Linked DNA regions of Aminobacter aminovorans. The protein of the gene in region 2 binds, or shares a complex with, the protein of the main gene of each other region. Links are inferred from orthologs where the notes say so. Each region holds a gene or a part of one and is shown on either strand. Other genes may lie near its edges. The genes, in order: DY201_RS22290 and xseA.

What was found.
Region 1: the proteins of xseA (region 2) and DY201_RS22290 are in contact, whole or in part, in a cryo-EM structure (PDB 8TXR), measured with the Escherichia coli proteins. The link is inferred for Aminobacter aminovorans from one-to-one orthologs.

Annotation. Positions count from the first base shown.
Region 1 is NZ_UFSM01000001.1:4,512,292-4,527,285, forward strand. The notes cover bases 9,908-12,718. They hold DY201_RS22290 (exodeoxyribonuclease VII small subunit), read right to left. Parts: upstream 11,534-12,718; coding sequence 11,282-11,533; downstream 9,908-11,281. Other genes in these bases: DY201_RS22270 (pirin family protein), read right to left, coding at 9,908-10,003; DY201_RS22275 (DUF2277 domain-containing protein), read right to left, coding at 10,066-10,332; DY201_RS22280 (MAPEG family protein), read right to left, coding at 10,423-10,794; DY201_RS22285 (winged helix-turn-helix transcriptional regulator), read left to right, coding at 10,877-11,269; DY201_RS22295 (histone deacetylase family protein), read right to left, coding at 11,537-12,463. Also shown: ctaD (cytochrome c oxidase subunit I), read right to left, coding at 1-961; coxB (cytochrome c oxidase subunit II), read right to left, coding at 999-1,865; DY201_RS22240 (invasion associated locus B family protein), read left to right, coding at 2,280-2,759; metalloprotease TldD, read left to right, coding at 2,848-4,260; cobB (Sir2 family NAD+-dependent deacetylase), read left to right, coding at 4,290-4,991; DY201_RS22255 (class I SAM-dependent RNA methyltransferase), read right to left, coding at 5,028-6,269; DY201_RS22260 (TlyA family RNA methyltransferase), read right to left, coding at 6,269-7,030; dxs (1-deoxy-D-xylulose-5-phosphate synthase), read right to left, coding at 7,072-8,985; more of DY201_RS22270, read right to left, coding at 9,083-9,907; more of DY201_RS22300, read right to left, coding at 12,719-13,227; DY201_RS22305 (MFS transporter), read left to right, coding at 13,383-14,603; DY201_RS22310 (MFS transporter), read left to right, coding at 14,712-14,994. UniProt on the Escherichia coli protein: Bidirectionally degrades single-stranded DNA into large acid-insoluble oligonucleotides, which are then degraded further into small acid-soluble oligonucleotides.
Region 2 is NZ_UFSM01000001.1:4,650,992-4,666,105, forward strand. What follows is about bases 3,973-6,903. They hold xseA (exodeoxyribonuclease VII large subunit), read left to right. Parts: upstream 3,973-4,610; coding sequence 4,611-6,197; downstream 6,198-6,903. Other genes in these bases: DY201_RS22990 (LysR substrate-binding domain-containing protein), read left to right, coding at 3,973-4,554; DY201_RS23000 (AsmA family protein), read right to left, coding at 6,210-6,903. In the rest of the region: DY201_RS22960 (glutamate--cysteine ligase), read left to right, coding at 1-372; DY201_RS22965 (DUF937 domain-containing protein), read left to right, coding at 448-1,356; DY201_RS22970 (helix-turn-helix domain-containing protein), read left to right, coding at 1,375-2,196; DY201_RS22975 (VOC family protein), read left to right, coding at 2,272-2,625; DY201_RS22980 (DoxX family protein), read left to right, coding at 2,627-2,986; DY201_RS22985 (DUF1127 domain-containing protein), read right to left, coding at 3,129-3,419; more of DY201_RS22990, read left to right, coding at 3,598-3,972; more of DY201_RS23000, read right to left, coding at 6,904-8,087; DY201_RS23005 (acetoacetate--CoA ligase), read left to right, coding at 8,270-10,228; DY201_RS23010 (ABC transporter permease), read right to left, coding at 10,481-11,953; DY201_RS23015 (Fe(3+) ABC transporter substrate-binding protein), read right to left, coding at 12,338-13,384; DY201_RS23020 (PAS domain S-box protein), read right to left, coding at 13,633-15,114. UniProt on the Escherichia coli protein: Bidirectionally degrades single-stranded DNA into large acid-insoluble oligonucleotides, which are then degraded further into small acid-soluble oligonucleotides.

The DNA.
Region 1 (14,994 bases), 130 kb from region 2 along the record:
CGAAGCCGACAGCGCCGATGGCGACCATGGCGTAGGCCATGCCGAGGTAACCGAAGATCGGCTTGCGCGAGAAGGTCGACACGATGTGGCTGACGATGCCGAAGCCCGGCAGGATCAGGATGTACACTTCCGGGTGACCGAAGAACCAGAACAGGTGCTGGAACAGGATCGGGTCGCCGCCACCTTCAGGCGCGAAGAAGGTCGTGCCGAAGTTGCGGTCGGTCAGAAGCATGGTGATGCCGCCCGCCAGGACCGGCAGGGAAAGCAGCAGCAGGAAGGCGGTGATCAGCACCGACCAGGCAAACAGCGGCATCTTGTGCAGCGTCATGCCCGGAGCGCGCATGTTGAAGATGGTGGTGATGAAGTTGATCGCACCGAGGATCGACGAGGCGCCAGCGATGTGCAGCGACAGGATCGCCAGATCCATTGCCGGGCCAGGCTGTCCCGAGGTCGAGAGCGGCGGATAGATCGTCCAGCCGCCGCCGACGCCATGAGCACCGGGAGCGCTCGGCATGAAGGCCGAGAGGATCAGCAACAGGAACGCGGGCGGAAGCAGCCAGAACGAGATGTTGTTCATGCGCGGGAACGCCATGTCAGGCGCGCCGATCATGATCGGAACCATCCAGTTGGCGAAGCCGCCGATCAGCGCGGGCATGACCATGAAGAAGATCATGACCAGACCGTGGGCCGTCGTGAACGCGTTGAACATGCTCTTGCCGGCGTCGATCGCCGCATCGCCTTCAACGCCATAGACCATCGAGGCCAGGCCGTGGAAGATCTGGATGCCCGGCTCGGCGAGCTCCCAGCGCATCATGACGGACAGGAATCCGCCGATGCAGCCTGCCATGATCGCGAAGATCAGGTAGAGCGTTCCGATATCCTTGTGGTTGGTCGAGTACACCCACCGAACCCAGCCCTTCGGCTTGTGGTCGTGATGGTCGTGAGCTGCAGCGCCTGCCATGTTCCGCTCCGTTCCCTGATCCCTATTCTACCGTGGCTCAGTTGCCAGCGGCCGCGACCTTGGCCGCACCGTCCGTCTCGGCCATCAGCGCCTTGTTGGCACCCGGCAGATCGGTCTTAGCGGCGGCTAGCCACGTATTGTACTGTGCGTCGGAGACGACGCGGATTGCGATCGGCATGTAGGCGTGGTCCTTGCCGCAAAGCTCGGAGCACTGGCCGTAATAGAGGCCTTCCTTCTCAGCCTTGAACCAGATCTCGTTGATACGCCCCGGCACCGCGTCCGTCTTCACGCCGAAGGCCGGCATGGCGAAAGCGTGGATGACGTCGCTGGCGGTGACGAGCACGCGAACCAGCGTGTTGATCGGAACGACGATTTCATTGTCGACGGCGAGAAGGCGCGGATATGCGGCCCTGTCTTCCTTGCCGGCCGCGGCGCGGTCAGCGTCGGCGAGCATCGCCGAGTTGAAGGAGAGCGGCTCGGCATTCTGGTACTCGTAGTCCCAGTTCCACTGATTGGCGGTCGCCTTGATGGTCAGCTTCGCATCTTCCGGCGGCGAATACTGCGCCGTCAGCAGTTGGAACGACGGAATGGCCAGGAACAGCAGGATGACAACCGGACCGACGGTCCAGATGACCTCGATCAGCGTGTTGTGGCTGGTGCGCGACGGCACCGGGTTGGCGCTCGCGCGGAACCGCCAGATGCAATAGGCCAGCAGGAAAAGAACGAACAGCGTAATCGGAACGATGAACCACAGCGTGTAGTGCTCGAACCAGGTGATCTGTTCCATGATGCCGGTCGCGGCCGGCTGGAAAGTGGTTTGCCAAGGCGTCGGCTGAGCCGCATAGGCCGCGACGCTGGCAAGGGAAGCAGTCGCCGCGACGGCGCTAGCAAAGATCTTTCTCATCGCCCTCTGTATCTCCCATTTCCGTGCGGGCGTAGCCGCAAGGACATCGTGCCGCTCCGGGACGGGAATCCCAGAGACGTTCGGAGGTTCAAACCATACTCTCTTTATAACCGCAAGGAAGCAGAGGCTTAACCCGTGCGGCATTTTTGCGCGCAGGCGCAGAGGCTGGCGCCGCGACGCGTTTGGCGCTAGGTGAAGAACGCGCAGGCGAAAGGCCAATTGCCCCGCTTGTGCTGCCATGCCCTGAAAAGGCGTCGCAATTCGGGCCAAATTGGCTTCGAATGTCTGGAAAACCTGAGATTGCAGGATGGCGAAGGCGCCGTCTTGTTATTTACTTGCTGCCTGCACGGCCTGATAGTCGTGATTCGCAATGGAGCCGTCATGAAGTCTGGGCTTTTCAAAACCGTGGCGAAGATGCTCGTCGCTGCCGCCTGCGTGGTACCCATGCAAGCCGGCGCGCAGCAGAGCGGCACGGTCAAGTCCACCCACGGCGCATGGTCGATCATCTGCGACACGCCTGCGGGCGCCACCAACGAACAATGCGTGATGATGCAGAACGTGATTGCCGAGGACCGCCCCGAGATGGGGCTTTCGGTGGTCATTCTGCGCACGGCAGACAACAAGGCCGAGATTCTGCGCGTGCTCGCGCCGCTCGGCGTGCTGCTGCCCAACGGCCTTGGCCTCAATGTCGACCAGAAGGACATCGGCCGCGCCTATTTCGTGCGCTGCTTCCAGGACGGCTGCTACGCCGAGGTGATCCTCGACAAGACGCTGCTCGACACGCTGAAGACCGGCAAGTCGGCGACTTTCATCGTCTTCCAGACGCCCGAGGAAGGCATCGGCATCCCTGTCGATCTCAATGGCTTCGGCGAGGGCTTCGCCGCCCTGCCGTAAGCGTTTGGCACCGGAGACATTGTCCGGAGCCTCTGCGTCGCCTACATCGGGGTGAACACACTCCCCTTGGAATATGAGGCGACGCGCCATGACCAGCCTTCTCAGCCAGTTCGACATCACTGAAGACCGCGTGCGCAAGATCGTCGCCGAGACGATCGAGGGCGCTGACGATGGCGAGCTCTTCCTCGAATATCGCGAGGGCGAGGCGCTGATGTTCGACAATGGCCGACTGAAGACGGCGAGCTTCAACACCGACCAGGGTTTCGGCCTGCGCGCAGTCGCCGGCGAAGCGACCGGCTATGCCCATTCGAGCGACCTGTCCGAGCAGGCATTGCTGCGCGCCTCCGATGCGGTCTCAGCCGTCAAGGGCGGCTATTCCGGCACGCTCGCCGCCGCCCCTGCCCGCACCAACACGCATCTTTATGGCGAGGAGAACCCGATCTCGTCGCCGTCTTTCGAGGCCAAGGCCAAGCTGCTGCAGGAAATCGACGCCTGGCTGCGCGACAAGGACCCGCGCGTCCGCCAGGTGACGGCGTCGCTCGCTTCGTCGTGGCAGCATGTCGAGATCCTACGCGGCGACGGCCAGGTGGTGCGCGACATCCGCCCGCTGGTTCGCATGAACGTTTCGGTGATCGTCGGCGACGGTGACCGCCAGGAAAGCGGCTCCTACGGCGCCGGCGGCCGCAAGAGCTTTGACGAGTTCCTGACCGACGAAAGCTGGAAGGGCGCCGCGACCGAGGCCTTGCGCCAGGCGCTGGTCAATCTCGATGCCATCCCCGCTCCTGCCGGCACTTTCGACATCGTGCTGTCGTCCGGCTGGCCGGGCGTGATGCTGCATGAAGCCGTCGGCCACGGTCTCGAAGGCGACTTCAACCGCAAGAAGACTTCGGCCTTCGCCGGTCTTCTCGGCCAGCAGGTCGCCGCCAAGGGCGTCACCGTCGTCGATGACGGCACCATCGCCGAACGCCGCGGCTCGATCACCGTCGACGACGAAGGCACACCCAGCGCCCGCAACGTGCTGATAGAGGACGGCAAGCTCGTCGGCTACATGCAGGACCGCCAGAACGCCCGCCTGATGGGCATGAAGGCGACCGGCAACGGCCGCCGCGAATCCTACGCGCACCAGCCGATGCCGCGCATGACCAACACCTATATGACCTCTGGCGACAAGACGCCGGAAGAGATCATCGCCTCGGTCAAGAACGGCATCTATGCCGTCTCCTTCGGCGGCGGCCAGGTCGACATCACCTCGGGCAAGTTCGTGTTCGGCTGCACCGAGGCCTACATGATCGAGGACGGCAAGGTGACCCAGCCGATCAAGGGTGCCATGCTGATCGGCAACGGTCCCGACGCCATGCACCGCGTGACCATGGTCGGCAACGACATGAAGCTCGACAACGGCATCGGCATGTGCGGCAAGGCCGGCCAGGGCGTGCCGGTCGGCGTCGGCCAGCCGCATCTCCGGATGAACCAGATGACTGTCGGCGGCACGCGGGTCTAGGCTTCGCACCGACAGAACGAAGAATGCCGATGCACCGCCCCACCTCGATCGTCGTGCTCACCGGCGCAGGTATCTCGGCCGAATCAGGTGTCGACACCTTTCGCGACGAGGACGGCATCTGGGCGAAGGTCGACTACCGCGACGTGGCGACACCGGAAGGTTTTGCCCGCAATCCGGAGCTGGTTGACGACTTCTACAACCAGCGCCGCGCGGGTCTTGCCGATGTCGCGCCGAATGCCGCGCATGTGGCATTGGCGCGGCTCGAACGGCAGTTCCGGGGCAAGTTCCTGCTCGTCACGCAGAATATCGACGACCTGCACGAGCGAGCCGGATCGCTGCGGCTGATCCACATGCATGGCGAATTGACCAAGGCCTTGTGCGCGCATTGCGGCGCCGGGCATGCCTGGCACGGTGCCATGTCGCGGGCCTCACGCTGCCCGTCATGCCAGGAGATCGGCCAATTGCGGCCTGACGTGGTCTGGTTCGGCGAGATGCCCTACCTGATGGACGAAATCGACGAGGCACTGGCAAGTTGCGACCTCTTCGTCTCCATCGGCACCAGCGGCAATGTCTATCCCGCCGCCGGCTTCGTCGAGCAGGCGCGCCATGCCGGGGCGCGTACGATCGAACTCAACCTCGAGCCGTCGGAAGGCCATGACCTCTTCGAGCAGGCCATCCATGGCCGCGCCACGGAAATCGTGCCCGAATTCGTCGAGCATATCCTGGCTTAGCCGCCGGTCCACCTGATGGCGGCCGGATCGGTTGCCTCACCGCCGCTTCTTCGGCTTCTCCAACAGCGCCACAGCCTCGACATGGTGCGACCAGAGGAACTGGTCTATCGGCACAACACTCTTCAGCGCATAGCCGCCGTCGATGAGGATGCGCAGGTCCCGCGCCAGCGTTGCCGGATTGCACGACACCGCCGCCACGTAAGGCACATCCGAGCGGGCGATCTGCTTGCACTGGTCCTCGGCACCGGCACGCGGCGGATCGAAGACGAGGCCGTCAAAGGCGTTCAGTTCCTTGAAGGTCAGCGGCCGGCGATCGAGGTCGCGGCGTTCGACTGTGACGCGCTTCAGACCGCTGGCAAAGCGGAAGCCACGATCAAGTGCGGCGAGCGCCTGGCCATCGCCCTCGACGGCATGGACCTCGGAGTTTGCCGCAAGCCTGAGCGCGAAGGTGCCGCATCCCGAGAACAGGTCGGCGACCTTCCTGGCCCTGCGCATGTGGCCGGTGACGATCGACACCATCGCGCCCTCCGCCTCGGCCACGGCCTGGACGAAAGCGCCCGGCGGCGGGCTGACCGTCGCCGCACCAAAGGTCAGCATCGGCTTGACCGGCTCGACGATGATCTCGCCGTCGATGGAAAGCCTGGCGATCTTCGACCTGATGGCGAAATCGGTAGCGGCTCGACGGATCGCTTCAGTCGGCTTGCCGCAATCGCTGGCCGCCACGTCGAAGCCCGACTCGGTGACCGTGACGAGGAACCGGAACGGCTTCGAGGTGTTGGCGATGATGCCGGCAAGGTGCCGCAAGGTACCGGCGGCTTCGACGATGGCCGGCAGCAGGACAGGGCATTCCTCGATGTCGACGAGGGTATGGGAAAAGGCCTTGTTGTAGCCGAGCTGCAGCCCGGTCTCGGTGTTGCGCGCGGTGAAGGCGGCGCGCCTGCGGCTGTGCGGCGGGCAAGCCACCAGTTCGCCGACCGCAACGTCGATGCCCCTGCCCTTCAGCGCATGGACGACCAGCCCACGCTTCCACTCGCGATAGGCCTGGTCCTCGAGATGCTGGATCGCGCAGCCGCCACATTCGGTGAAATGCCGGCAGGCAGGATCGATACGTTGCGGCGACGGCTCGAGAACCGAGATCAGCTGGGCGCGATCCTTCTCGCGCGCCGCTGTCACCACTTCGCCCGGCAGCGCGAACGGGATGAAGATATGCCCGCCATTGGCATCGACGACACCGTCGCCATGCGCGCCCAGCCGCGCAATTTCGAAACGTGTCGTCATTACTCTTTCACTCCACCGAGCAGGTATTCACGATTTCCGTCACCGCCTTCGAGCGGCGACGGGCAGATGCCGAGTGCGCGCCAGCCGGGAACGGCGTCGAGCCAGGAGCGCAGCTCTTCAGCCATGCGCGGGCCGTCCTCGACATTCTTGAGCAGGCCACCCTTGCCGATCGCCTCGCGCCCGGCCTCGAACTGCGGCTTGACCAGCAACACTGCCCTGGCACCTGAGGCAGCCAGTTGGAGTGCATTAGGCAATGCCAGCCTGAGCGAGATGAAACTGACATCCGAGACCACGAAGTCGGGCGTCCGGCCGCCAAAATCTTCAGACGTCAGGTTGCGTGCATTGAGCCCTTCCAAGCAGGTCACGCCCGGATCGGATTTCAGCCGCTCGTCCATCTGGCCGTGGCCGACATCGATCGCCACTACATGCGCTGCACCGCGTTCGAGCAGGACCTGGGTGAAGCCGCCGGTCGAAGCACCAATATCCAGCGCAGTTGTTCCGGCCGGATCGAAGCCGAAATGGTCGAGCCCGGCGATCAGCTTGAGCGCTGCGCGCGAGACATAGCCCTGCGCCGGGTCGTCGACGGCGATTTCGGCAGTCTTCGCCACCGTCTGGCCCGGCTTCTTCGCCGGCTGGCCATCGACGGTCACGGCCCCGCGCGCCACCGCGTCGCGGGCGCGCGAACGGCTGGCGAAGAAACCGCGGCTGACGAGCAATTCGTCAAGCCTCAGGCTGGCGGCTGCTTGCCTAGAGTTATCCATGGCCTTCAATGACGAATGCGCGACTGCAACGCAAGCGCCAGTCAGGCGCGGGCGGCCTGGGCCGACTTGCCGAGGGCTGCGAAGACGGCACGCACGATGCCGGCGGAATCGAGCCCGGCGTCGGCATGCATCTTGTCGGGGTTGGCGTGGTCGACGAAACTGTCCGGCATGGTCAGTGGCCGCACCTTGAGGCCGTTGTCGAGCAGGCCGTTGCGGGCAAGGAAGTCGAGCACCTGGCTGGTGAAACCACCGACCGAGCCTTCCTCGACCATCACAAGCACTTCGTGCGAGCGTGCCAGGCGACGGATCAGGTCCTCGTCCAGCGGCTTGGCGAAACGGGCGTCGGCAACCGTCGTCGACAGGCCGGCGGCACCCAGTTCCTCGGCGGCGAGCAGGCAGTCCTTGAGGCGTGTACCGAAGGACAGCAGCGCCACCTTGGTGCCTTCGCGCAGGATCCGGCCCTTGCCGATCTCCAACACCTGGCCACGCTCCGGCATGTCGACGCCAACGCCGTTGCCGCGGGGATAACGGAAGGAGATCGGACCGTCGTCATATTCGACGGCGGTGCGCACCATGTGGCGCAGTTCTGCCTCGTCGGCCGCAGCCATGACGACGAAACCGGGCAGCGAGGCGAGATAGGCGGTGTCAAAGGCGCCGCAATGGGTGGCGCCGTCGGCGCCGACGAAACCGGCGCGATCGATCGGAAAGCGCACCGGCAGGTTCTGGATGGCGACGTCGTGCACGACCTGGTCATAGGCGCGCTGCAGGAAGGTGGAGTAGATCGCAACGAACGGCTTGTAGCCTTCGGTCGCCAGGCCGGCGGCAAAGGTCACCGCATGCTGCTCGGCAATGCCGACGTCGAAGCTGCGCGACGGAAACGCTTCGCCGAACAGATCGAGGCCAGTGCCCGACGGCATGGCGGCGGTGACGGCAACGATCTTGTCGTCGTCGCGCGCTTCCTGCATCAGGCTTTCCGCAAACACCTTGGTGTAGGCAGGCGCGTTGGCAGGCGCCTTGGCCTGGGCGCCGGTGATGACGTCGAACTTGTTGACGCCGTGATACTTGTCGGCAGCGGCTTCGGCCGGGGCATAACCCTTGCCCTTCTGGGTCACGACATGGATCAGCACCGGGCCAGTGCCATTGTCGCGCACGTTCTTCAGCACCGGCACGAGATGCTCGAGATTGTGGCCGTCGATCGGGCCGATATGGAAGAAGCCCATCTCCTCGAACAGCGTGCCGCCGGTGACGAAACCGCGCGCATGCTCGACGGCCCGGGTGATCGCCCGGTCGACACGGCGGCCGAGATAAGAGGTCAGCTTCTTGCCAAGCTCGCGCACGCCGGCATAGGTGCGGCCCGAGGCAAGGCGCGCCAGATAGGCACTCATTGCCCCTGCCGGTGGAGCGATCGACATGTCATTGTCGTTGAGGATGACGATCAGGCGGGCATCGAGCGCACCGGCATTGTTCATCGCCTCATAGGCCATGCCGGCCGACATGGCGCCGTCGCCAATGACAGCGATGACGTTGTTGCGGCCGCCATCGAGGTCGCGCGCCACCGCCATGCCGAGGCCGGCGGAAATCGAGGTCGAGGAGTGCGCGGCGCCAAACGGGTCGTACTCGCTTTCCGAGCGCTTGGTGAAGCCGGAGAGACCGCCCTCCTGGCGCAGCGTGCGCATGCGGTCGCGGCGGCCGGTCAGTATCTTGTGCGGATAGGCCTGGTGGCCGACATCCCAGATGATGCGGTCGTCGGGCGTGTCGAAGACATAGTGCAGCGCCACCGTCAGTTCTACGACGCCAAGGCCCGCGCCGAGATGGCCACCGGTCTGCGACACCACGTCGATGAGTTCGGCACGCAATTCGCTTGCCAGTTGCGGCAGCTGGGCCTCATCGAGCGTGCGCAGGTCGGAGGGCACGCGGACCTTGTCCAGCAGGGGCGTTTCAGGTTTCGCGTTCATCAATCCGCACTAACTCGGTTAACCACCCGGCAGATACGACCGCATGCTTGGAAAGTAAATGCATGGCGGTGACGCGGGCCGGCCTGACTCTTGCTCGTCAGCCCTCGGGCAACGGGATGAACTCTTCCTCATCGCCCGGCACGATGTCGAAGCGGCCGGTCTTCCATTCGTTCTTGGCCTCTTCGATGCGCTCCCGCGACGACGAGACGAAATTCCACCAGATGTAGCGCTTGGAGCCGAGCGACGCGCCGCCGAACAGCATGAAATGCGCACCCGTCTCAGAGCTCACGACGATCTCGTCGCCGGGCTTGAACACCAGCAACCGTTCGATCGGGAAGCGATCGCCAAGTATGTCGATCTCGCCGCCGAGCGTATAGATGGCGCGCTCCTCGGCGTCGGCCGGGATCTTGATCCTGGCACCGGGCGCCAGCCTGATGTCGGCGTAGAGCGTGTCGGATGCCTGGCGCACCGGCGACTTCAGGCCTTTGAACGCGCCGATTACCAGCCGGCCGCTGACACCGTCCGCGTCGAAGGTCGGAAGCTGCACTGCCGCCGTGTTCTCGAACAGCGGCGCAACCTCTTCCTTGCCGTCCGGCAGCGCCAGCCAGGTTTGCAGCCCGGAAACCGACATCGGCGCGCCGCGCAGCTCTTCCGGCGTGCGCTCGGAATGGACGATGCCGCGGCCTGCCGTCATCAGGTTCACGTCGCCGGGCGCAATGACCATCTCGGTGCCGAGCGAATCCCGGTGCCGGATCTTGCCGTCGAACAGATAGGTGACGGTCGCAAGCCCGATATGGGGGTGTGGACGCACATCAAGCGCATGCCCTGCCCTCAGGATCGCCGGTCCCATGCGGTCGAAGAAGATGAACGGGCCAACCAGGCGGCGCTTTGCCGTCGGCAATGCACGGCGCACCTGGAAGCCATCGATATCCTTGGCGTTGGGAATGACCATCAGTTCGAGCTGATCGCAGGAAAAGGCATCGCCTGGCGTCGGGTCTTCGGCGGGAAAGAAGCTCATTATCGCATCCTGGGTCGCATCCTGGAGTGTTTTTGCTGCACGGCGGTCACCAGAGCTGGCGCTCAGGCAAATCTCAGTGCCGAACGCGCCTTTGCCTTGGCCGCCTCTTCTTCGCGATTGCGCGGGTGCTGATGCGTTTCCATCGCATGCAGCATCTCGTGCGCTGCCTCGGCGATCGTGTCGACGGCGCGGTTGAAGGCCTCTTCGTTCTTCTTCGAAGGCCTGTTCGCACCGCTCAGCTTGCGCACGAACTGCAAGGCTGCGTCGCGGATCTCGTCATGCGTCGCCGGCGGGTCGAAATTGAACAAGGTCTTGATGTTGCGGCACATCGCCTGCTCCCGGGGGTTTTCACCAACGGTATGGGTTTTCCATAACTGGGCGCAACATGCCATGAGGTCAAGCCGTTTGGTCGGCGACGATCATCCCAGGACCAGGGCCGCGGCGCCGACGAGCAAGGCTCCATAGGTGCCGACCATGCCGGGAGCGCTCAATGGCGTCCGCGCTGTCACTATGCCCGCGACATGAAGGCCACGGCCGACGATCAGCAATCCGGCGATCGTCCACAGCATCGCCGCCGGCGCCTGACGGTATTCGGCAAGGGCGAGCAGGATCAGGGCGAGCGGCACATATTCGATGAAATTGCCCTGGGCGCGGATGCGCCGCATCAGAACGACATCCTCGCTGTGGCCGAGCTTCAGGCCGACCTTCTTGCGGCGCAGGCTGACACGGATGCTCAGGACAACCAGGGCCACGGCCGCGAGTGCTGAAGTCATCGATGCTATCGGCAACATGACGAGTCCTCCCCCGACGAGCCTTGGTACAGCTAATCACTTCTCACTTGCTTTTTGCAAGTTAAAAATCCAGGGTGCTGCCATGACCCAGTTTCGCTCCGGCTGCCCCATCGCGTCAGCGCTCGACATCATCGGCGACAAGTGGTCGCTGGTGATCGTCAGGGCGATGGTCATGGGGGCGACCAGCTATTCGGACCTGTTGTCCACGCCGGAGAAAATCTCGACAAACATCCTGGCCGAAAGACTGCGCCGGCTGGAGGATGCCGGCTTGATCAGGCAATCATTGCCGCGCCAGGGCTCGATCCGCGGCGCCTATGCGCTGACCGCCAGGGGTGCAGCACTCATTCCTGTGGTGCAGGAACTCGCCCGCTGGGGCGAAAGCCAGCTGCCGGACCGCTGGACACCGCCGGATCGCTTCTACGCCGCCCGGCCCGGCGATTTCGACGTTCGCGACGGCGGTGCCGTCGCGAACTGAACTGGACGTCCGTTACTCGCCGTCGAGCGGCTCCGTGCCCACCGGCTTGCCGTCGCGCGACAGGCGGATCTTTTCGACTTTGTCCTCGGCGGCCTTCAGCAAGCGGTCACAATGCGCCTTCAGCGCTTCACCGCGCTCATAGATCTTGATCGACTGGTCGAGCGGCACGTCGCCACGCTCGAGATCGTCGACAATCTTCTCCAGTGCCGCGAGTGCCTGCTCGAAGCTCAGCGCCTTGATTTCGTCGTTAGGCTCGGCGGCCATTGATCATCCTTTCATGAGGCGAGAAACGTGGGCGGCCACTGAGAAGGCCAGCCCGTGCAGGTCGTAGCCGCCCTCGAGCAGACTGACCAGACGATTTGACGAATGGCGCGCCGCACTGTCCATCAATTGCCCGGTCGCCCAGTCGAAATCGGCTTCGGTGAGGTTGATTTCGGCCAGCGGGTCGCGATGGTGCGCGTCGAAACCGGCCGAGATGATGATCAGGTCGGGTGCGAATCTGTCGAGAGCCGGCAAAATGCGCGAGCGGAACGCCTCGCGGAAATGGTCGCTGCCGGTATCAGGCGCAAGCGGCGCATTGACGATGTTGCCAACGCCCGTCTCGCTTTTCGCACCCGTGCCGGGAAACAGCGGCATCTGGTGCGTCGAGCAGTAGAGCACGCTCGGATCGTCCCAGAAGATATCCTGGGTGCCATTGCCGTGATGCACGTCCCAATCGATGATCGCCACGCGCTCGGCGCCATGATCGCGCTGGGCGTGGCGTGCTGCGATCGCCGCGTTGTTGAACAGGCAAAAGCCCATCGCTGTCGTTTTTTCGGCATGGTGCCCAGGCGGCCGCGAGGCGACGAAGACGTTGGCGGCCCTGCCCGCAAATACGTCGTCGACAGCGGCATTGGCCGCGCCGATGGCGGTCAGTGCCGCCTGCCAGCTTTTCGGGCTGAGCGTGGTGTCGCCATCGATCCTGGCTAATCCATCCTCCGGCACCTGCCGGCGAACGCTTTCGACAAAACCCTCGGGGTGGGCGTAGAGAATCGTGCGCTCGTCGCCCATCGGCGCTTCCACGCGATCGAGCATTTCGAAAGCCTCGTCGTCGAGCGCGCGCTCGATGGCGCGCAGCCTGTCGGGCCGCTCGGGATGTCCCGGCGTCGTCAGGTGTTCGAGGTAGATCGGATGCGTATAGAGCCGCGTGGTCATCGCCGCACCTTATCAGCAATGACCGGCCAGACCACGCATAGCTGTCAAAGCCCTGGGGAAAACGGCAGCCGCTGACGAACCAGACCCACGGCCGGGTCGGCAGAAGGAACCGAGGATCGCGGCACCGGTATGTCCAGTTGCGGCGGAAAAGATCAGTTGGCGGACTTGCCGGCCACAAGCAGGCCTTCCATCAGCGCGCGAAACGCCTTCACCGCCTTTATCGACGTCGCGCCGGGGTCGTCGGAATTTGCGATCCACTGCGCGGCATACAATGAGGCGCCGCTGATCAGTCGCGCCATCGCTTCCGGATCAATGTCGCGGACAAGTCCCTCCGCCTTCAGCGCGACGAGGTTCGCGGTGATCGCCGAAATACAGGCATTGGCGTTGGGCCATTGCGCCGGATCGCCAAGAACCGCCGGACCATCGCGCAGGACGATGCGCTGGATTTCCGGCTCGAGCGCCATTTCAATGTAAGCGACGTTCTCGTCGAGAAAACCTTGCCAACGCGTCTCGGCCCTGGACGAGATTTCATTGAGGCGCGACAACATCTCCTGGTCGATCTGGGCGAGCACGGCCTCGAACAGCCCCTTCTTGTCGCCGAAGTGGTGGTAAAGCGCACCCCGCGTCAGCCCGGCCTCGGCAGTAAAATCATCCATCGACGCATTCGCATAACCCGTCGTCGCAAATGCCCGGCGCGCGGCTGCGATCAGCTTGGCGCGCGTTTCGGCAATCATCTCGCTTCGGGGTTTGTGTGCCGTCTTCATCGCCTTTTCCTTGCCGCGCCACCATTCACATACGTCGCGTATATTTTTCTCGACATGGCGTCCATGGTAATTGACATACGCTGCGTATGCAATTACCTCATTGACATACGCCACGTATGTAAGTGGCGCACCCTCGAAATTCCAGGAGTGCTCCGATGCACAATCCTTATGCTGATATATTCAGAGTTCCCGGGAACAAAGGCTTCGCAGCGGCGGCATTCATTGCCCGCCTGCCGATCGCCATGGCGCCCATCGGCATCGTCGCGATGCTGTCGCAGACGCGCGGCGAATATTGGCTGGCCGGTGCCGTGTCGGCTACCTTCGCGCTTACCAACGCCTTTGCCGCCCCGCAGATCTCGCGCCGGATCGACAGGCTCGGCCAGACATCAGTGGCTCTCCCCACCACCATCATCTCCGTCCTCGCCTTTGCCGTCATGCTTATTGCTACCCGCTATGACTGGCCGGCCTGGACCCTGTTCATTTCGGCCTTCATCGCCGCCGCCATGCCCAGCATGCCGGCCATGGTCCGGGCCCGCTGGACCGAGATCTTCCGCGACCGTCCCGAACTCAATACCGCCTTCGCCTTTGAATCCGTCGCCGACGAAATGGTCTACATCGCCGGTGCCTCGCTTTCGGTCGGCCTGAGCGTCGCCTTGTTCCCGGAAGCGGGGATGCTGGTCAGCACGCTGTTCTTGGCCGTCGGCATGGCAGCTTTCCTGCTGCAGCGTTCGAGCGAGCCCAAGGTCAGGGCGCCTGAACTTGCAAGTGTCGGTTCGGCGATCGCACTGCGCCCGGTTCAGATCATCACCCTGGCGCTCATCTTCGTCGGTGCAATCTTCGCCACTGCCGAGGTCAGCGCCGTGGCGATCACCAAGGAACTCGGCCAGCCCACCGCGGCAAGCCTTGTCATCGGCGTCTATGCCGCCGGTTCGCTCATTGTTGGCCTGATCGTCGGCGCGCTGAACCTCAAGGCACCGAAGCAGCGCCTGCTTGCCATGTCGATCGCCATCGTCGCGCTGACCACGCTGCCCCTGTTGGTCGCCGACACCGTGCCGCTGCTGGCGCTTGCCATCTTCGTCAGCGGCGTTGCGATCTCGCCCACCTTCATCATGGCCTTCAGCCTGATCGAGCGGCGGGTGCCGGAAGCCATGCTGACCGAAGGCATCACCTGGGTGATGACCGGCATCGGCATCGGCATGGCGCTGGGGGCCTTCGTGGCGGGCTGGGTGGTCGACACTTTCGGCGCGCAGAACGGCTTCTGGGTGTCGGTGGCCGCGGGCACGATCTCCCTACTCGTCGTCCTTCTCGGTCAGAAAGCACTCGCCGGCGAGCACGAAGTCGAGTTGCCGCAAGCGAGACCACAAGCGGCGGAATGAGGCAGCACATCCCCCGTCAAAGCCTCTCCCATCTGTGCCAACGAGCCGCCTCTTCAGGCGGCTCGACTGTATATGAAATTTCAGATATCTGCCCTCCCGGTGACCCAAATGCGTAATCCCTACAAAGAAATCTTCAAGGCGCCCGGCGCCAAGGCGTTCTCCGCCACAGGCTTCATCGCACGGCTGCCGCTGTCGATGATCACGCTCGGCATTGTCACGATGCTCTCGGAAACCCACGGCGAGTATTGGCTTGCCGGCGCGGTAGCCGCGACATTTGCGTTTTCCAACGCGTTGATCGCGCCTCAGGTGTCGCGCCTCGTCGATCGCTACGGCCAGCGCCGCATCCTGATCCCCGGCACCATCGTCGCCGTCGTGGCGCTCTCCAGCCTGA
Region 2 (15,114 bases):
TGCGCCCTGCCGGCCTTCTGGGTCGGCCTGCTCTACGATCAGGCAACGCTCGATGCCGCAGAAGAACTGACCCGCAACTGGACCTACGCCGAAGTGCTGGCGATGCGTGACGCCGTGCCCGAGCAAGGTATCGCAGCACCGTTCCGCAACACCACGCAGCGCGAGATCGGCCGTGAAGTGCTGGCCCTGTCGCGCCAGGGGCTCGTCAATCGCGGCCGCAAGAACCGCGAAGGCTTCGACGAGGCCGGCTTCCTCAACACGCTCGACGAGGTCATCGCGCGTGGTACGACGAGTGCCGAGGAAATGCTCAGCGCCTACAACACGCGCTGGGGCGGTTCGATCGAGCCTGCGTTCCTGGAGTATGCCTACTAGGCGGCGAAAAGCCCTTCAATCGCCGCTGGAAACGCACTACGCTCCTCCTCGATCGATGATCCCGAGGAGGAAGAAATGCTGCCACTGTTCGAGATGCTGGCCAATGCCCAGAACGGCAATGGCGTCGAGGCGCTATCGCGCCAGTTCGGGCTGAGCCAGCAGCAGACGCAATCGGCGATCGAAGCGCTGATGCCGGCCTTCAGCCAGGGGCTGAAGCGCAACGCCTCCGATCCCTATGGCGTCGGCTCATTCCTGCAGGCGATGGCGAGCGGCCAGCACGCCAAGTATTTCGAGGACGCCAGTCGCGCCTTCTCGCCCCAGGGCGTCGACGAAGGCAACGGCATCCTTGGCCACCTGTTCGGTTCGAAAGAGCTGTCGCGCGCGGTCGCCGGCCAGGCGGCGCAGGCGACCGGCATTGGCCAGGACGTGCTCAAGCAGATGCTGCCTGTCATCGCCTCGATGATCATGGGCGGGCTGTTCAAGCAGACGACGGGCCAGATGCAGGCAGCGAGCGGCATGGGCGGCGGCAACAACCCGCTCGGCGAGATCATCGAGCAGATGATGAGGCAGGGTGGCGGCATGATGGGCGGCGGGCAGCAGCCTCGACAGGCCCCGCAGCAGACCCAGGCGCCCGATCCCTTCGACAACCCGTTCGGCAAGGTGCTGAAGGACATGTTCGGCGGCGGCCAGGGTCAGCCGCAGCCATCGCCGCGCCAGCAGGCGCCGCAACAGAGCCCCTATGGCGACAACCCGCTCGGCAAGATCTTCGAGGAGATGCTGGGCGGCGGCCGCGCCCAGCCTGAACCGCAGCCCCAAGCGCGCCAGCCGCAACCACAGGCAAATCCGAGCGGCCGGCCGCGCAATCCTTATGACGACCTGTTCGGCAAGATGTTCGAAACCGGCAGCCAACAGCGCGACGACTATCAGAAGGGCGTCGAGTCGATCTTCGACCAGTTCAGCAAGGGCATGGACAGGTATCGCTGAGCTAAGGCCTGGCGGTCGATGCGAACCTCGCCTGAGGCTTCAGCTTGTAGCGACGCGAACAGGCCGACGGTATCGGTGCTCGCCAATTGCCTCGGGCGCTACGACGAATTTGCACCGTTGCCAGGCCTCGACGCCCATTTCCAATGCGTTTGGACCAACGCCATCCCCAGGGATCATTTCGGGCCGGTCGCGGTCGTGCCGGACGGCTGCGTCGACCTGTTGTGGAAGGACGGACGGCTGGTGGTGGTCGGGCCTGACATCGTTGCGGCCAGTCCCGAGTTGGGTGGCGGGACGACAGTGCTGGGCATTCGATTCCGCCCGGGCGCGGCACTCCGCTGGCTGCGCACGCCGATGAGCACGCTCGTCGGCCAGGCGGTTGAACTCGCCGACGTATGGGATCGTGACGTAGCTCGCGAACTGAGCCTGCGGATCGGCGAGGCGCCGACCATCGAACGGCAGGCTGCCGTGCTGCAGCAACAGCTGCTCAATCAGTTGCCGGAACTGGAGCGCCCGGCGCAGGACGCAGGCGCGATCTTTGCGGCAATGGCATCGGGATCGGATGCAATCGCCGGCAGGATTTCGTCGCTTGTGGATCGGCTTGACATCAGCGAGCGCACGCTGAGGCGGCGCAGCCACGACTACTTCGGATATGGACCGAAGACGCTGGACCGTATCCTGCGTTTCCAGAACTTTCTTTCCCTGGTGCGCGCGCAAGGCAAGCAGCGTATGGCAGGCCTGGCCTATGAGGCCGGCTATGCCGACCAGGCGCATCTCGGCCGTGAGATCCAGACATTGTGCGGTATGACCGCCGGAAGCTTCGTGCGCCAGATAAGTGGCTGATTGGCCGTTTCGTTCAAGATTTCCGTCGCCCCGTCAGCTATCGGCGGCTATCCCAAGAAACGCAGGAGATTTGCCATGGGTACGAGCGGAAACGATCGCCGGATCGACAACATCGAATTCAACGTCAGCGACCTCAAGCGGTCGCGTGAATTCTACGGCAAGGCCTTCGGCTGGAGCTTCACAGACTACGGTCCGACCTATTGCGACTTCACCGATGGCCGCCTGACCGGGGGACTGACGACAGGCGGACCGGTCAGACCAGGCGGACCGCTTGTCATCCTTTATGCCGACGATCTGGCCGCAACACAGAGCCGCCTTGAGGCTGCTGGCGCCAGGATCGTCAAGCCGATGTTCGAATTTCCCGGCGGTCGACGTTTCCACTTCGCAGATCCCGACGGTTATGAACTGGCGGTCTGGTCGGCAAGTTGAGATGGCGACGATGGCCGCAAGCCTCGGCTTCATCCTGCTCGGTGGCGTCTTCGTCTGGGCCGGTACCGAGCATTTCTGGAACTTCCGCACTGTTACCGGCTACCTGACCGACAAAGGCCTGCCCGTAGCAGCAGTTCTGCTTGCTTTGGGCTCGATCGTCGAGATCATTGCCGGCCTCTGCCTGGCGATCGGCGTGATGCGTCCCTACGCGGCGGTGGCACTGATCCTGTTCACCATCGCCGCGACGTTGATGGCGCTCAATTTCTGGCGCTATACCGGCCCGGAGAGGCAGGGGTTGCGCTCGGCCTTCATCATCAACTTCGCTGTCGTCGGCGGTCTCATCCTCGCAGCGACAGCTTAGGAAGACCGTCGCAGATCTGATCTGAATACCGGAGGAGCCCCCAGATTACGAAAAAGCCCGGTCCTTGGGAGGACCGGGCAGCGTGCAGGCGAGGCCGGCGGGGACCGGCTGGGAGTGGGGAGCCTGCAAAAGCAGATTTCGGCTATGCGACGCGGCGCGCCATGACTTCGATGTTTTCGCTGCGCGCCTGCCTGATCGAGCGAAGACGCACGGTCGGGTCGGTGGCGAACGGCAGATCGACGGCCACACACAGGTCGCCGCGGGTCAGGCCGACATCGGCGAGTTCGGTGTCACTCAACTCGCCAAGGCGATAGAAGGCACGGCGATTTTTCCAGGCACGGAATAGATCGGCTGTATAGTTGACGATACGCATCGCATTCACCGGCCGAGCCGCGGAACGCGTCGTCTCAGTGGAATGGTCGAGCGTGGTCATGACGATCTCCTCTCAGATCGGGGACAAACGGGTCCCGTTCCGGTCGACGCTCCTTCAGCTGCCGCACCGGTTCCGATTCACATGCCTCATGTGGACAATGCGAGAGTGCCATCGGCATATTGATTAATCCAACGAATGTTTCTAATCTTTACCATCAATGTTCATGATGGAAACGTCGATGGCCGCTCCTCTCGATCTTGACCAGCTCCATACCTTCATCTCCATCGTCGATACCGGCAGCTTCACGCGCGCCGCCGACGAGGTGCACCGCACGCAGTCGGCAGTGTCGATGCAGATGCGCCGTCTCGAGGATCGCATCGGCAAGGCGCTCTTCGAAAAGGAAGGGCGCATGAACAAGCTGACCGAGGAAGGCGAGCGCCTGCTCACCTATGCCAGGCGGCTGCTGCACCTCAACCGCGAGACGCTGGCTGCCTTCGACGACAAGGCGCTGGAGGGTACGGTCCGCATCGGCGTGCCGGACGATTATGCCGACCGTTTCCTGCCCGAGATCATGGCGCGCTTCTCGCGCTCCAACCCGCGCGTCGAGCTGTCGGTGCTGTGCGAGCCCACCGTCAATCTCGCCGACCAGATTCGCCGCGGCAATCTCGACATCGCACTTGTGACCGAGTGCGTGGACACCCGGCCGAGCGAGATCGTGCGCAACGAACCGCTTCTTTGGGTGTCGTCGGCCAGCCACATGGTGCATGAGGAAACAATCCTGCCGATGGCTTTCGGCCGGCCGACCTGCCAGTGGCGACAGATGGCGACGGACCTGCTCCAGGCCAGCGGCCGCGAGTACCGCGTCCTTTTCACCAGTTGGTCGGCCAACGTCATCACCGCCGCCGTTCTGGCCGGGCTCGCCGTGTCGGTGCTGCCCGAATGCGCGCTGCGGCCGGGCATGCGCGTGCTGGGCGAAGCCGACGGTTTCGCCGCCCTGCCCGATTGCAAGATCGGCATCCTGCGCGGACATTCCAGCCGGCCGGACATCGTCGACGCGCTGGCGCGGCATATCTCGGAGAGCCTCGACAACATCTCGGTGCCGCTGACCGAGGAGAGCGGGACGTTCGATTTCGCGGCCCTTGCCGCTGCGCGCGGCCGACGGCTCAAGCCCAGCCACATCATGCCGGGATGGTAATCGGCAACTGAGCCACAAAGCTTGACGAGCAGGGCCGTGCGGCCCTCAATCGCGCCATGAACGAACTTGCCACCGAATCACGCACCAACGCTGCCGAATACACCGTCAGCGAAATATCCGGCGCGTTGAAGCGCACCGTCGAGGATGTGTTCGGCAATGTGCGTGTACGCGGCGAAATCTCAGGCTATCGCGGGCCACATTCGTCGGGGCATGCCTATTTCTCGCTGAAGGACGACCGCGCCCGCATCGAAGCGGTAGTCTGGAAAGGCACAATGAGCCGGCTGAAATTCCGTCCCGAAGAGGGGATGGAGGTGATCGCCACAGGCAAGCTGACCACCTATCCCGGTTCGTCGAAGTACCAGATCGTCATTGACAGCCTCGAGCCTGCAGGCGCCGGCGCGCTGATGGCGCTGCTCGAGGAACGCAAAAGACGGCTGGCCGCCGAGGGCCTGTTCGACGACAGGCGCAAGCAGCTGTTGCCGTTCATGCCGCTGGTGATCGGCGTAGTGACATCGCCGACCGGAGCGGTCATCCGCGACATCATCCACCGCATCAAGGACCGCTTCCCGTTGCATGTGCTGGTCTGGCCGGTGCGGGTGCAGGGCGAGACGTCGGGCGCCGAAGTGGCCGCTGCGGTCAACGGCTTCAACGAGCTGCCCGAGCTCGGTGCCATCAGCCGCCCCGACCTTCTGATCGTGGCGCGCGGCGGCGGCAGCCTCGAAGACCTCTGGGGCTTCAACGACGAAGCGCTGATCCGTGCCGTTGCAGCATCGCACATCCCGGTCATCTCGGCTGTCGGCCACGAAACCGACTGGACGCTGATCGACCTCGCCGCCGACAGGCGTGCGCCGACACCGACGGGTGCCGCCGAGCTTGCCGTGCCGGTCAAAGCCGAACTCGAGGCCGTGCTCGCCAATCTTGGCGCGCGGCTACGTGGCGCCGTTTCGCGGATGATCGACCGACGGAGCCAGGCGGTTCGTGCAGCCGCACGTGCCCTGCCCACTCCGGACCAGTTGCTGGCGCTGCCGCGCCGCCGCTTCGACGAGGCAACCAGCCGGCTTGGCCGGGCGCTGACCGTTACCACCGAGCGCAAGCGCGCCCGGCTGTCCGCCGTGCGGCTATCGCCGGCGACATTGGCCCGGCGCATCGGCGAGACCCGCCGTCATCTCGACCGCGACATGCTTCGTGCCGACGCCGCCTTGCGGGCGATGGTACGCGAAAAGCGCATCCGCTTCGACCGCACCAAGGGACGGCTGTCGCCGGAGCCGCTGGTGCGGCGCCAGGAGGCCTTTGGCCAACAGCTCACGGCGCTCGAACGCCGGGCCACAATGGCGGTCGGACGCAGACTCGAACGGGCGCGGACCAGCCTGTCGCAGGCCGACCGGTTGATGGCGACGCTGTCACACAAAGCGGTGCTGGCACGCGGTTTCGCACTCATCCGCGACGCTGACGGCACGGTGCTCAAGCGTGCCGGCGAGGTGGCCACGGGTGCTGCATTGTCGATCGAATTCGCAGACGGCACCACCAATGCGATTGCCACCAGCGGCGATGCGACCGCCACCGGCGGTGAGGCCAAGCCGAAGCCGGTGGCGAGGCCTGCTGCCAAGGTCAGGGAACCTGGCAATCAGGGCAGCCTGTTCTAAAGTAACAAAGGGTCAGTCGCCGGTGGGCGAAGAGATGACCGGCGCCACCAATGGCGAAATGAACGGTGCGCTCCACGAGCCGCCGACGAAGAACGCGGTCGGCGGCACCGTCGGTGCAACAGGGGCTGTCGTCGTCGAGGTGGAGGCAGTGATTTCCTTGGCTTCGATCGCACCCGAGAGCGCGAGCCCGCGCCCGACATAAGGGACGATGCCGGTCAGCCAGATGCGGCTGGTGGGGGTGCGGGCCTCGGCCTTGTCTATCCTGGCAACGCCGTTGGAAATCGTCGCCTTCAGCTCGACGCCGTCGACCGGTAGCGTGCCGCCGGATACTTCGTCGAGAGAGAAGAAGCCCCGGCCGGCCGTGCGCTTGAGAAAGGCCGGCAGGTCTAGCCCGGCAATGGCGCCGACGCCGAAGGTGGCGGCGATCGAGCCGTTGGCATTCTCCAGCAGCGTGTTCCAGTTCAGGCCCGGGCCTTGGAGGATCACCGACACAGTGCCACGGCCGATCGGCACGATGTGGCTCATGCCTGCCGCCGTACCAAAGGCGCCGCCATCTATATCAGACGCCAACAGCCGCATCTCGGCCTGGGTGCCGCCCGGCTTACGGTCGAAGCGGATGCTGGCCTGAACGTTGCCGCCAAAGGCTTCGGCATCGGAAATGTCGAACGCTGCCAGACCGCCCTTGACCTGCGCCGTGGCCGCGACCTCGGCGAGTGCGATGGAACCGGCCGTGGCCTTTGTCGCCGACAGCCGGAGGTCGAGATTGATGCGGTCAGAAAAGCTGGTGTCGATCTCGGTCGTGGCCACATTGTTTGTTGGCGCCATCGGCGCGAATGACGAGGCAAACGTCATCAGGTCGAGCGTGTCGAAAGCCAGCGTGCCCGAAACAGACGGTACCGGCCCGTCGAACGACATGTCGAGGATGCCCATGCCGGGATTGCCGTCGAGCGTGACCTGTGCATTCTCGATCTTGAGGCGGGCAAGATCGCCGGTGATCTTGGAGGCAAGCGAGATCGAGCCGACCGGGCTGCCCGGCAGGATGCCCGGCTTCGACCATTCCAGCATGCGGCGGAAGGACGGCGACACGATCTTGGCCTGGCCATCGACATGCGCGTCGGGGCCCATGTCGATGGTGCCGTCGAACGAGGCTTCGACCGGCGCCGACTTCAACGAAGCGACGATCGGCGCCTCACCACCGGCAAACAGCATCAGCGGGCGCGGTGACGACAGTTCAAGCGCCACCTGCTCGCCATGCCAGACACCTGTCGCGGTCAGCTTGCCCGCCTTGTTCAGCGCCGGCAGGCTGGCCTTGCCGGTGAGATCGGTCAGGATCTCGTCCTCGCCCTCGTCGGAAACGGCCACGACTCGGCCGTCGATGAATTCGACAGCACCGAACTCATCAGCGGGCAGTGCGCTGAGATCGGGCTCCATCGGATTCGACGCGACAGTGGCGCGGGCACGCTCGATGGCGCGGCTGAGACGCCCGCCGCTCGAATGCGGCATCTCCACGCCGCCATCGGCAAGGCGCTTCAGGCGCAGTGTCGGCCGGATGAAATGCGCGTCGGAGAAATCGACATTGCCACTCAGCGCCGAAAGCGCCGAAAGCTCTATCTCGACGCGTTCGGCCTCGATGACCGGCGAGCCCTGCTCGTCATCCCAGTCGGTCAAGGTCACGTCGGTCAGGGTAGCGCGGAACACCGGCCAGATTTCGATGTCGGGCGTTCCCTCGATCGACACGCGGAAGCCGCTCCACGCGCTCATCTCGAAGGCGATGCGGTCCTTGACGATCTGTGTGGAAGCGATGAACGGCACTGCGGCAACCGTAGCGGCGATCAGGACGATGAGTCCTGCAATCGCCCAGATGCTGCGCCTGAACAGTGGTGATGGCATGTTGCCCTTGTGCCGCCCGTGCTGCGCCGTTGTGGCTAACGGGTGTAACCGAGTAACGCGGCATTTCAAGTCTTTGTGGCCATGCGATGACGTTTGCGCACAGCGCAATGGCGCTAATCGACATTTCCTTGATCTGCTGCAGTGCGACATGCATAACCATGCGCGTTCTGGGAGAGATGCCGATGACTGTCGAAAAGCCGCTTTGGACGCCCTCGTCAACGCAGGTGGCGCAAGCGCCCCTTACGGCGTTCATGGCTGCGGCAGGCGAGCGCGCCGGCCAGTCATTCACCAACTATGCCGAGCTGCATGCCTGGTCGATCAGCGAGCGCGAGGCGTTCTGGGATCTTGTCTGGGACTTCTGCGGTGTCATCGGGGACAAGGGCAGCCGTGTGCTCGTTGATGGCGACAGCATGCCGGGAGCACAGTTCTTCCCCGATGCCAGCCTGAACTTCGCGCAGAACCTGTTGCGCGGTTCGGGCAGCGGCGAGGCCATCGTCTTCCGCGGCGAGGACAAGGTCGAGCGCCGGCTCACCTGGGACGAACTGTCGGCGCTGGTGTCGAGGCTGCAGCAACTGTTCGTCTCGCTAGGCGTGACCAGGGGCGACCGCATCGCTGCGATGATGCCAAACATGCCGGAGACGGTGGCCGCAATGCTGGCAACGGCCTCGCTGGGCGCCGTATGGTCGTCATGCTCGCCCGATTTCGGTGAACAGGGCGTGCTCGACCGCTTCGGCCAGATCGAACCAAAACTGTTCATAGCACCCGACGGCTACTGGTATGGCGGCAAGCATATCGAGGTCGGGTCGAAGATAGCGGCCGTCGCCGACAAGCTCGGCAGCGTGGCCAAGGTGCTGGTCGCCGATTATCTCGGCACCGCTGGGGATGTCGCCGCGACCATCGGCAAGGCTGAGGCGCTCGACGACGCGCTGGCGCCTTTCGCCGCCAAGGCGGCGACGTTCGAGCCCCTGCCCTTTTCGCATCCGCTCTACATCCTGTTTTCGTCGGGCACGACCGGCATTCCCAAGTGCATCGTGCATTCCGCCGGCGGCACGCTGATCCAGCATCTCAAGGAGCAGCGCCTGCATGCCGGGCTCGAGCCGGGCGATCGCTTCTTCTACTTCACCACCTGCGGCTGGATGATGTGGAACTGGCTGGTCTCCGGGCTGGCCTCGGAGACGACGCTGTTGCTCTATGACGGCTCGCCATTCCATCCCGACGGCAACGTGCTGTTCGACTTCGCCGATGCCGAGAAGATGACCTATTTCGGCACGTCGGCGAAGTTCATCGATTCCGTGCGCAAGGCCGGTCTCAGGCCCATCGACAGCCATGACCTCGGCAGCGTGCGGACCATCTCGTCGACCGGCTCGCCGCTGTCGCCGGAGGGCTTTGACTTCGTCTATGACGGCATCAAGAAGGACATCCACCTCGCCTCGATCTCGGGCGGCACCGACATCGTCTCGTGCTTCGTGCTCGGCGTGCCGACCGAACCCGTCTGGACCGGTGAGATCCAGGGCGCCGGCCTCGGCCTCGCCGTCGATGTCTGGAACGATGACGGCAAGCCGGTACGCCAGGAGAAGGGCGAACTGGTCTGCGCCAAGGCGTTCCCGGCAATGCCGATCGGCTTCTGGAACGATGCCGACGGCAAGAAGTATCACGCCGCCTATTTCGAGCGCTTCGACAATGTCTGGTGCCATGGCGACTTCGCCGAATGGACAGCCCATGGCGGCATGATCATTCATGGCCGCTCGGATGCGACGCTGAACCCGGGCGGGGTGCGCATCGGCACCGCCGAGATCTACAACCAGGTCGAGCAGATGCCGGAGATCGCGGAAGCGATCTGCATCGGCCAGGACTGGGATGGCGACGTGCGCGTCGTGCTCTTCGTGCGCCTCGCGCCTGGCGTCATTCTCGACGATAGCCTGGAAAAGCGCATCCGGACAAAAATCCGCGCAGGCGCAAGCCCGCGCCACGTACCGGCGAAGATCGTCGCCGTCACAGACATCCCGCGCACCAAGTCGGGCAAGATCACAGAGCTTGCCGTGCGCGATATCGTCCATGGTCGCGCCGTCAAGAACAAGGAAGCGCTGGCCAATCCCGAAGCGCTCGATCTCTACAGCGACATCGCGCAGCTCAGGAGCTGAGACGCGGCATGCTTAACGAAACGTAACCGCCAAATTTACCTAGACTTCAGGAGTGGTACACTTTCGTAAATTTTTCATCACTGGAGTAAGGTGCTGTTAAGGTTCGACCCTGATAGTCGTTATCAACTTGAGGGAGAAATCCCTTTCCTCATCTCTGAGGATAGCCAGTTCAGCTCAAGTCCCCGTTGAAACAGCATCTACCTTAAGGGCGCCCGAGTGGCGCCTTTTTCTTTAGCCTGGTCTAAAAAGAACTTAGAGTGACGCCTCTGCGTCGCGCACCAGTGCACCCGAAAGCAGCACCACCGGCACCATGGCGGTGATGATGATGACGATTGCGGACACTGCGCCCTCTTCCGGCACACCGCGCGAGGCGTTTTCATAGACATGCGTCGCAAGCGTGCTGAAGCCGAAGGGCCTGAGCAGGATGGTTGCCGACAATTCCTTGACGGTATCGACGAAGACGAGGACAGCAGCCGTCAGGATCGCCGGCTTGAGCAATGGCAACAGCACGCTGGTGGCACTCTGCGCCGGCGTCTTGCCGAGACTGCGCGCGGCTTCGTCGAGGCTGCCGGGCAGCTTTTCCATGCCGGAGCGTACCGCACCCTCCGCAAGGGCGACGAAGCGGATGGTGCAGGCGATGATCACCGCAGCGGCCGAACCGGTGAGCAGCAGCCCGGTCGAGAAGCCGAGCCAGGCGCGCGCGAAGGCATCGAGCGAATTGTCGAAGCGCGCCAAAACGAACAGCAGGCCCAGACCAAGGATGCCGCCGGGAAGCGCATAGCCGACCGAGGCAAGCCGCACAGTGGCAGCCATGGCGCGACCTTTCGACAGGCGCTGGGCATTGAGCAGGAACAGCGCAATGACGACGGTGAAGGTGGCGGTCAGCGACGCCGTCATCAGGCTGTTGAGGAATGCGCTGGCCACATCGGGCGAGACGAACTGCTCGAGCCGGCGTGATGCATATTGGCCGAAGATGGTGATCGGCACGCCGAAGCCGCTGAATATCGGCAGCGACACGGCGGCAGGCAGGGCAAAGCGCCTCCATCCCTTGAGCGCGGTGCGCGGCGGGTGGACCTTGAGATGTGTGCCGCGCCCGGAATGAAAGCGCTGGCGTCGGCGCGCCCATTGCTCGGCGACGAGCAGAAGCAGGACAAGCACCAGCATCAGGATAGCGATCTGCGCGCCGCCTTCGAGGCTGCCGCGGTTGAGCCATGTGGTGTAGACGGCGACCGTCAGCGTGCGGACGCCGAAATACTCGGCGGCGCCGATGTCGTTGATCGTCTCCATCAGCACCAGGGCAACACCGGCAACGATGGCCGGCCGCGCCACGGGCAGAAGCACGCGCCAGAACACGCGCGCCGGCGACGCGCCGAGCGTACGCGCGACGTCGGCGATGTTGCGGCCCTGCATCAGGAAGACGATGCGGGTGGTGAGATAGACGTAGGGATAGAGCACCGAGGCGAGCACGAAGGCCGTGCCCCAGGTCGAGCGGATGTCGGGAAACCAGTAATCGCGGATCGTCTGGAAACCGAAAATTGCGCGAACCAGGCTCTGCACCGGCCCCTGGTAATGGAAGAACTCGCCAAAGGCATAAGCCGCGAGATAAGGCGGCACGGCAAGCGGCAGCACCAGCGCCCAGGACAGGATGCGGCGGAAGGGGAAATCATACGCGACAACCGCCCAGGCGCAGGCGACGCCGGCAATCGATGTGAGCGCCGCGACCATGGCCAGCAGCGCCAGCGTCGTGCGCGTGGCGCCAGGCAGTACGTTGGTAATCAGATGTGGCCAGTCCTCGCCGGTGCCGGAGAGTGCCACAAAGGCCAGCGACAGCACCGGCAGGATGACGACGATGCCGACGGCGAGCGCGAGCGTGCCGATCAGCGGATGGCGCAGGCGCCTGACGGGCAAGGCGCGGGCGTTCGCGGCTGACGCCACGTCTGCAATCCCCGAACCTGCTCCGCCTGTCGTCGGCAAGGGCACTTTCCCGTCCTTTGTGCCTACGCATCATGCTGTCCGAAGATCGATGCCGATTCTCGGGCCGATGCGCCAATGCAGAAAAGCCGGACCGATCGCCCGGCCCGGCTCTTCCTCAGTTCATGTACCCGACTATCAGCTGCTCGGGCCGTCGTCGAGACCGACGCGGTCGACCATCTCTGACGCTGCCTTGCGGCCCTTGGCGATGTCGACCAGCGGCAGCGTGTCCGCCTTCAGCTCGCCGAACGCCTTGACCGTCTCGGACGGCTCCAGGCCCGGCTCGACCGGATATTCGTAGTTCTTCTCGGCGTAGACCTGCTGCGCCTTGTGGCTGGCCAGGAAGCGGATCAGCTTGACGGCGTTGTCACGGTTCGGCGCGTTCTTGGCGAGTGCTGCACCCGAAATATTGACGTGGGTCAGGCCGTTCTCGAAGGTTGGGAACAGCACGTTGATGGCGTTGCCCCATTCCTTTTCCTTCGGGTCCTTCTCGTTGTTGCGCATCAGACCGACATAGTAGGTGTTGCCGATGGCGATGTCGCACTCACCGGCTGCAATGGCGCCGGCCTGCGGACGGTCGCCGCCGTCAGGCTTCTTGGCGAGGTTGGCCTTGAGGCCCTTCATCCACTCTTCGGTCTTTTCCGGACCCCAGTGAGCTATGGCAGCCGAGAACAGCGCGAGGTTGTAGTCGTGCTGGCCCGAGCGCATGCAGATCTTGCCCTTCCACTTGGGATCGGCGAGCTCGGCATAGGTGATCGCCGTGTCCTTGACGCGCTCTTTCGAGGCATAGATCACGCGGGCGCGCTTGGTGACGCCAAACCAGTTACCTTCCGGATCGCGATACTCGACCGGCAACAGCTTGTTGATTTCCTCGTCGACCAGCGGCTGGGTAACGCCCTTTTCCTTGGCCGAGGTTAGGCGGGCGATGTCGACGGTCATGATGACGTCGGCGGGCGAATTGGCGCCCTCGGCCAGAACGCGCTCCTCAAGACCCTTGTCGAGGAACAGCACTTCAGTCTTGATGCCGGTCTCGGCCGTGAAGGCTTCGAGAACGGGCTTGATCAGATCGGGCTGGCGATAGGTGTAGATGTTCACGACGCCATCGGCGAGCGCCGAGGTGGTGAAGAGTGCGGCAATGGCAAGCGCACCGCCTGCAATGGCCGACCTGGCGTTTCCAATCTTCATTTCTCTCTCCTGGCCAAAGGGGGCAAATTCCCTCAGGGAACACGTGGCAGCCTCGAATTCGAGACTGTCTCCCCTATGGTCATCGTGACTCTTGCGGTCAAGTTTAAAGGTCAGCCATATCAATAGTTTAGAAAGCTTCTAAACTGGAGCATTTTGCACCGGATTCAATGGCTTGTTCGACAATTTCTAACAGTCGCATGGCTTGTTCACGAAAATGTGCGAAAATGCCGCACCTCGCTAACAACCAACTACTCGGCAAGGACGCGCGTCGAAGGGAAAGTCACCTCGAAAAGCGTACCCTCACCGGGTGTCGATGCGATGGCAAAGCGGGCACGATTGGCTTCGACCATGGCCTTGGTCAGCGGCAGTCCGAGACCGGTTCCGTCGCCACGCGAGCGCTTCAGCGAATTGATCTGCTTGAACGGCTTCAGCGCCTGCTCGATCTCGGCCTGGCTCATGCCGATGCCGGTATCGCGCACTCGCATGACGATATCGCCCGAACTCTCGTAAGAGGTTGAGACGATGACCTGACCACCGGCCTGGGTGTAGCGCACGGCATTGGACAGGACGTTGAGCGCGATCTGGCGGATCGAGCGCCGGTCGGCGACGATCTCCGGCAAGCGCGAGGCAAAGCTCGAGCGAATGATGACGCGCTCGCGATTGGCCTGCGGCTGCATCATCGCGACAGTCTCGGCCAGCGTGTCGTTGAGCGACACCGCCTCGTAGTCCATCTCCTGCTGGCCGGCCTCTATCTTGGAAATGTCGAGCAGGTCGTTGACGAGCGACAGCACGTGGTTGCCGGAGCGGTTGATGTCGCGCAGGTAGTCGCGGTAGCGGTCGTTGGCGACCGGGCCGAACTTTTCGTCGACCATCAGTTCGGAAAAACCAATGATGGCGTTGAGCGGTGTGCGGATCTCGTGGCTGATGCGGGCGAGGAAATCGGTCTTCTGCGACGACGACCGCTCGGCCACGGCGCGCGCCTGGGTCAGCTCTTCCTCGGCACGCTTCCACTGGGTGATGTCGCGGACCACGGCACAGAAGCCGCTGTCGTTGGGCAAGCGGCCGATGGTCATGAACAGTGGAATGAAGCGGCCCTGCGATTCACGGCCGATGACCTCACGGCCATCATTGAGCACGCTGGCGACGCCATGTTCGGAAAGCCCGACGAGATAGTCGCGCGCGGCGCGCTGGCTCTCGATGGCGAACAGCGAATAGAACGGCTTGCCGGTGACCTCGTCGCTGTCGAAACCGAACAGGGCCTCGGCCGGACGGCTGATCGAACGGATAGCGCCGTCGCGGTCGATCAGCACGACGCCATCTGTGGCGGTGTCGATGATCGTGCGCATTTCGGCGAGGCGCTCTTCGAGTTCGGCCACCTGCTCGACGGCACCTTCGACATCATCGTCAGCGCTGATGCGTCGGACGACCAGCATCAGCGCCTTGCCGTCCTGCCAAGGCACCGAGCGCAGCACCGCCTCGATGGGGAACTCCTCGCCGTCGCGGGTCTTCAATCTGAGATCGTGGTCGGAACCGGGCTCGTCACCATAGCTCTCGGCGAACAGGGCATCGAGGCCGCCTGCCCGCGCCAGATCGTCGACCGAGCCGTAGCCGGTCAGGTCGAGGAACTCGGCATTGGCGTAATGCAGCACGTCGCCGGCATGGATCAGCACCGGCACCGGCAGCTGTTCCAGGATAGGCGCATCGACATGCGTATCGCGTCCGGCGGCGAA